2 regions of the Arthrobacter sp. efr-133-TYG-120 genome follow, and region 1 is predicted to be linked to the other one. Evidence: predicted binding sites of a transcription regulator. Region 1 holds the regulator's gene; the other holds the start of a gene.
The links. Region 1 encodes HspR, which represses chaperone genes until heat shock. Its sites were predicted from a motif close to AAGTTGAGTCNNNNNGACTCAACTT; they were not measured.
Positions count from the first base shown of each region.

Region 2: the regulator HspR is predicted to act here: its motif matches at 1,773-1,797, upstream of clpB (ATP-dependent chaperone ClpB).

Region 1 covers NZ_JARVRI010000035.1:44,643-48,046, reverse strand. The annotation lists gene QRN51_RS18590 (bifunctional salicylyl-CoA 5-hydroxylase/oxidoreductase) at 1-851, shown strand, start outside; gene QRN51_RS18585 (CG0192-related protein) at 862-1,497, shown strand; gene QRN51_RS18580 (heat shock protein transcriptional repressor HspR) at 1,502-1,924, opposite strand; gene QRN51_RS18575 (DnaJ C-terminal domain-containing protein) at 1,954-2,916, opposite strand; gene QRN51_RS18570 (nucleotide exchange factor GrpE) at 3,239-3,404, opposite strand, start outside.
Region 2 covers NZ_JARVRI010000044.1:27,740-31,143, forward strand. The annotation lists gene QRN51_RS22170 (DUF4031 domain-containing protein) at 1-677, opposite strand, end outside; gene QRN51_RS22175 (SRPBCC family protein) at 694-1,161, opposite strand; gene QRN51_RS22180 (YciI family protein) at 1,268-1,606, opposite strand; gene clpB (ATP-dependent chaperone ClpB) at 1,834-3,404, shown strand, end outside.

The DNA of each region.
Region 1 (3,404 bases):
AATCCGGCAACTGGCAGGCCGTTGGCCCGTCGGCCCTGCCGTACGGTCCCGGCAACCAGACGCCCGTGGAACTCGACCTTGCAGGCATGAAAGCCATCAAAGCCCAGTTCGTGGAAGCTGCCCGTCGGGCCGATGAAGCAGGCTTCGACCTCCTCGAGCTCCACGCCGCGCACGGCTACCTGCTCTCCTCCTTCCTTTCGCCGGTGTCCAATCTCCGGAAGGACGAATACGGCGGTAGCGTGCAGAACCGGCTGCGGTTCCCCTTGGAAGTGTTCGACGCCGTCCGCGCGGCTTGGCCTGCCAGCAAGCCTGTGACGGTACGCATCTCCGCGACGGACTGGATCGAAGGCGGCAACACCTCGGACGACTCGCTCGACATCGCGCGGGCATTCGTGGCCCACGGCGCCGCGGGGATCGACGTCTCCACCGGCCAGGTCGCCAAGGAAGAACAACCGGCTTTCGGCCGCAGCTACCAGACTCCTTTCGCCGACCGCATCCGGCAGGAAGTTGCCGCGCCGGCGGGAGCAGCCGTCATCGCCGTCGGGGCCATCTCCAGCTACGACGACGTCAACTCCATCCTCCTTGCAGGACGGGCAGACCTCGTGGCGCTTGGCCGGACGCACCTGTTCGACCCCCAGTGGACACTCCACGCCGCAGCCGAGCAGGAATACCAGGGCCCCGGAGCGCAGTGGGTGCCTCAGTTCCGGGCGGGCCGGCGGAAACCGCCGAGCTCCCGCACGGATGCGGTGCGCCCCCGCCTGTCCCTCTTGAAAGAGCCGGAATCCGACGCCGGCAACACGCACCTACGCTGGACCCCGCAGTCTGTCTCCGCCCCCGCGCTGGCCAACTAGGCTGGACCCCATGGCTATCATCCATCAAGCAACCCTGCGTCCCAGCAAACTGGAGCTCATCGAAAGGTATTTGCGCGTCCAGCCGTGGTTTACCAAGGATGGCTCCGCGCCGCCCGAGCTGCTCGGTGCGTACCGCTTCGATGATCCGGACGGCGAAGTCGGCCTCGAAACCCACTTGGTCTCCCACGGCGGCAAGGTCTACCAGGTTCCCCTGAGCTACCGGGGTTCGGAATTGCCCCGTGCGGAGCACTCGCTGCTCGGCACCATGGAACACTCCGTGTTGGGCACGAGGTGGGTGTACGACGCCTGCACCGATCCCGTCTACGTCGCTGCCCTGGCCACCGCCATCCTCACTGGGCAGCGGGAAGCCGAACAGTTCGTGGACATGGACGGCGTGCTGGAGCCAAGGGCGAGTTCCGTCGAGGCCAAGGGCAGTGGAACCCCCGGCAGCGAAGTCCCCGCTCTGAGTCCCGCAGCGCCGATCACCGAAGGCGGCGTTACCAGCATCGACGCCGGTGAACTCACCGTCCAGGTGAACCGCGTCCTGGATCTGGGGATCCAGGATTCGGAAGATTCGGCTGCCCTTCGGGGCACGTGGGCCGGGCAGGAGGCGCCGGTGCTACTGGCGTCCCTCTCGCGGCCCTAGAGGACTACTCCCCCGGTCGCGGTCTCCACACCACAACTGCCTGGGACCGCGCCCGGGGGCGCTGCCCGCGGGCCAGGCTGACGACGTCGCCGGCTGCTCCCGCCGCGAAAACGCGGGCCTCCATGGGGCTCCGCCGCCGCTGCAGTTCCTCGCTCAACTCGGCCACGCGGAATTGCAGCGCGACCACCTGGTTTTCGAGCTCAAGGATGCGCTTGATGCCCTCAAGGGACACGCCTTCGTGGGAGAGCCGCTGGACCTCGCGCAAGCGGTCGATGTCGCGTTGGGAGTAACGCCGGGACTTGCCCGGCGCACGGCTCGGCGACACGATCCCGAGGCGGTCGTACTGGCGCAGGGTCTGCGGGTGCATGTCAGCCAGTTCGGCCGCGACGGAGATGACGAAGATCGGCTGGTTGATGTCGATGCCCATGCCTACGTCCCCTCCCATGTCTTCTACCGCTACAAGCGGGCCTTGGCGGCCAGGTCGTGGCGAGGATCGGCGTCGGCCGTGGCCGCGGCGAACGCCTTGACAGCTTCCTCGGCCTGTTTGTTGAGGTTCTGCGGGACGGAGACGTCGATCGTCACCAGCAGGTCTCCGGTGCCCTTCGAGGTCTTGACGCCTCGGCCTTTGACCCGGAGCGTCCGCCCGGAAGGCGTGCCGGCCGGGACGCGGACGGTGACAGTGTCGCCGTCAAGCGTCGGCACGTGGATGTTGGAACCCAAGGCCGCCTCGGCGAAGGTGACCGGCACATGGATCCGGATGTTGTCGCCGTCGCGGTTGAAGAAATCGTGGGGCTTGACGTTCACCGTGATGATGAGGTCCCCGTTTCCGGCTGCGCCCGGGTTGCCCTTGCCACGCTGGCGGACCTTCTGGCCGTCCCTGATGCCCGCGGGAATCTTCACGTCGATGACGTTGCCGTTGCTTTCGCGGAGGCTCACCGTGGTGCCATGAATGGAGCCTGCAAAGGAAATCGAGGTGGACGCCGTGCGGTCGCTGCCCTTTTGCGGGGCCCGCTGGAAACCGGTCTGTCCACCGCCGAAGCCACCGCCGAAGAGGTCAGCGAACTCGGGCGGGATGCCCCCGGCACCGGCAGGCTGGCGTCCGCCGCCGAAAAGCCCGCCGAACAGGTCCTCGAAGCCGCCATTGGCCGGGCCGCCGCGAGCTGCGCCCGGGGCGAAGCGTGCCCCGCCCATGGCGCGAATGGCATCGTACTGTTGGCGCTCCTCGGCATCCGAGAGCACCGAATAGGCCTCCGAGATGTCCTTGAACTTCTTCTCCGCAGCAGCATCCCCGGAATTGGTATCCGGATGGTACTTCCGCGCAAGCTTGCGGTACGCCTTCTTGATGTCAGCGTCAGAGGCGTCCTTGGCGACACCAAGGATGGCGTAAAAATCCTTCTCAACCCAGTCCTGGCTGGCCAAGGGCGTTTCCTTTCGATCTGTTCTTGCCGAGCTCTCCGCGATACATGGGCCCCCGCCCCTCCGCCGGGTGGCCAAGGATCTTCGATCCTCAGCCACCCGGCTCCGATAGGCCCGATGCCACTCCCGGGGCCCATGTATCGCTGCGAGCTTGTGGTCAACTCACCTTAGGCGAGAAAACCGCTTGAGCCGTAGCGGATGAGGGGGCCCGGGAGTGGCATCGGGCCTGCCGGAGCGTGGCGGCTTGGGTCCGTAAGGACCAAGCCGCCACGCGAAGGGGCGGGGCCCCCTCATCCGCGAAGGCGCGGTGAGGCGGTAACTCCGTCTAAGCCGGCACAGCCACGATCACTTGGGCCGCGCGCAGCACTCGGCCGCCCGAGCGGTAGCCGGAGCGCAGCACTTGGCTGACGGTGTCAACTTCGATGTCCTCGCCCGGCTGCTGGATGAGTGCTTCGTGGATCGTGGGGTCGAATTCGACTCCGGTTTCCGCG
Region 2 (3,404 bases), on a different contig from region 1:
TCCGCGCCGAGGATGGAGAGATCGGCGTCGCACAAGAGGGCGCCGAGTCGGTCTCCCGGTTCGGGGCTGTGGGTTGAGGTCAGCCTGACCAGCCGGGCAACTTCGTGGATCGTCGGTTCCGGGAGTCCCGCAAGAGCCAGGCGGTCCTCGGCCAGCCGGGCCGATTGCTCTTCGTCCTGCCCTGCGATTCCCTCGTAGACGGCGTCATGGAACCATGCGGCCAACGTCACTGAGCGCGCGGGCGGCCCGGGTTCGGTGAGGAGATCCAAGGCTTCCAGGACCGCCAGCAAATGCGTGCGGCTGTGGTATTTCCGATGGTCCTCGCCCCAGCGTTCGAGGAGCTCAAAACCCAGCTCCTCATGTCCTGGAAGAGCCGAATTCCAGCGCTCCAGCAAGGGTACGGTGAGCGCCTTGCTGCGTTGTCGGGCCGGGATCCGCAAGCCGCTCGCGATCAGTTTCCGCACCAAAATCCGGGCCTCCACGGGGATGGCGCCCGCGGACAGGAGGTCCTGGTAGCGGCGTTCCGGGACGTCGTAGTGGTCGCCATCGAAGGCACGCCCGGGAATCCCCGCGGCCCCGGCGAAAGCATGCAGTTCCTCGAGCGAGGTGTCCGAGACGAGGTGGGAAAACACGGTCCCGTGCGCGGGCCACAGCGGCGGATCAACGAAGACGGCCATGGCCAGCGCCAGGTGACTAGGAGTTTTTCCGGGTGGCTACCGCAGAGAGAGCGGTCAAACCCTTTTCGAAGTCGCCGCCCACCATCTTCTCCATGTTCATGAACAGAGCGAAGATCTTGCCGAGGCCTTTGTTCTCGCCGGTCATGGTCCAGGTGACGCGGGTGCCGTCCCCTTCGGGCACGAACGTGAACCCCGTAGGATTGACTGCCTTCATCGGCTTGGAGAACTCAAGGCGGATGTCGATCCTGCCGGGCTCCTCCGAGCCGACGATTTCCATGGTTCCGGTGCCGGCCTTGTTGTTGCCGCTCCAGGCATACTTTGCTCCGACGCCGGATTCGTTGCCGGAATAGCTCCGGTTCAGCTTGGGGTCCACGGCTTCCCACGGAGACCACTTGGTCCACTCGTGGAAGTTGTTGACGAAGGGGAAGACGTCGGCGGGTGCTGCGGGGATCAGCGCATTGCGAGTGACTGTGAAGGGTGCCATGTGCATATCGTACGGCGCTTTGCCGGGATCGTGGGCGCGGGCCGAGTGCTGCGTTCCGGCACGCAGCGCGCGGCCCGGACCCACGATTTCGACGGCGGGTGCCGCCTTACATGCCCGGGACGTCGAGCGCTTCGTAGACGGTGATCGAGGCTTCGGGGGCCATGAGGAAATGCGGGTGGCCTTCGAGGAGCTTCAGCGCTCCGTCCATGTCTTCGGCTTGGAGGACGCTGTAACCGCCCACGCTGGTCTCTGCATCGGATACTCCAGAGTTCCCAACCACTTTGCCGCCACCGAGGGGTGTGCCAAGATCGGCAAGCCCAGCGCCAGCCTTCGCGGCCCAGTCCATCCACAGCTTCATGCCTTCGGCTGCTGCCTCAGGGGAGCTGTCAGCCATCATCGATTCCGCCGATTGTGGTGCATTGTAGAGAACTACGAACTTCTTCATTGCGTGTCCTTTTTCTCATGCGCGCCCGGGGGGGTGTTCCACCCGGTCACACCTGATCCTAGGGCCAGGGAACGCAAACGGCGAGGGACTTTTCACCGTAAGCGGGGAAGGCTATGGACAGCAGTTTCGCCGTCGGCAAACATGGAGCAGGAGGGACGCTTCGCCAAAGTTGAGCATAGTAGACTCAACTTTGAGAAATAGTCATCTTTCCCGAGAGGAGCTCTTCCATGGACGTCAAATTCACCACCAAGAGCCAGGAGGCTCTTTCCGCGGCGGCCATGAACGCCTCCACCGCCGGAAATCCGCAGCTGGAGCCAGCCCACTTGCTCAAAGCCCTCATGGATCAACGCGAGGGCGTCGCGGTGGCGCTTTTGCGCGCCACTGGAGCGGACCCGGATGCCGTGAGCGTCCAGGCGAGTTCGGCCATCAAGGCCCTGCCGTCGTCGTCGGGCAGTTCAGTGCAGCAAGCGCAGCTTTCCCGCCCTTCGATGCAGGCCATCCAGGCCGCCCAGAACGAGGCCGAGAAACTCGGCGATTCCTTCGTGTCCACTGAGCACCTCCTCTTGGGGCTCTCTGCCGGTAGCGACGCCGTGGGGAAGCTATTGCGCGACGCCGGCGCCTCCCACGAAGCGCTCCTCGCCGCCTTGCCGGGTGTCCGCGGTGACCGGAAAGTTACCTCGCAAGACCCGGAAAACACCTTCCAGGCGCTTGAGAAATACGGCACGGACCTCACCGCCGTCGCGCGCTCCGGCAAGCTGGATCCCGTGATCGGGCGGGACAGCGAAATTCGCCGAGTGGTCCAGGTCCTGAGCCGCCGCACCAAGAACAACCCCGTGCTGATCGGCGAACCCGGAGTCGGCAAGACCGCCGTCGTCGAAGGCCTCGCCCAGCGCATGGTGGCAGGTGACGTCCCGGAAAGCCTGCGGGGCAAGACCCTCATCGCGCTGGACCTCGCATCCATGGTGGCCGGCGCGAAGTACCGCGGCGAATTCGAGGAACGGCTCAAGGCCGTGCTGGAGGAGATCAAGAACTCCAACGGGCAGATCGTTACGTTCATCGACGAAATCCACACTGTGGTGGGCGCCGGTGCCACCGGTGAAAGCGCCATGGACGCAGGGAACATGCTCAAGCCCATGCTGGCCCGCGGCGAGCTGCGGCTCATCGGCGCCACCACCCTGGACGAGTACCGCGAGAACGTTGAGAAGGACCCTGCCTTGGAACGCCGCTTCCAGCAGGTCTACGTGGGCGAGCCAAGCGTGGAGGACACCATCGGCATCCTCCGCGGCCTCAAGGAACGCTACGAGGCCCACCACAAGGTAGCCATCGCGGACTCCGCCCTGGTAGCCGCCGCCACGCTCTCCAACCGCTACATCTCGGGCCGTCAATTGCCGGACAAGGCCATCGACCTCGTGGATGAGGCGGCGTCCCGGCTACGCATGGAAATCGACTCGGCTCCCGAGGAAATCGACCAGCTCCGCCGTGCCGTGGACCGTCTCACCATGGAGGAATTGGCACTTGAGCGCGAGACGGATGCGGCCTCCATCGAACGCCTCGCCGCGCTCCGCGCGGACAAAGCGGACAAGAAGGAAGCCTTGGGGGCGCTGAACGCCCGCTGGGAAGCCGAGAAGGCCGGGCTCAACCGCGTGGGCGACCTCAAGGCAAAGATCGACGAATTGCGGTCCGCCGCCGAAAAGTTCCAGCGCGAGGGCGACCTTGAAGCTGCCTCGCGCATTCTCTACGGCGAACTGCCCGCGTTGGAGCGCGAGCTCAGCGCAGCAGCCAAGGAAGAATCCGCCCG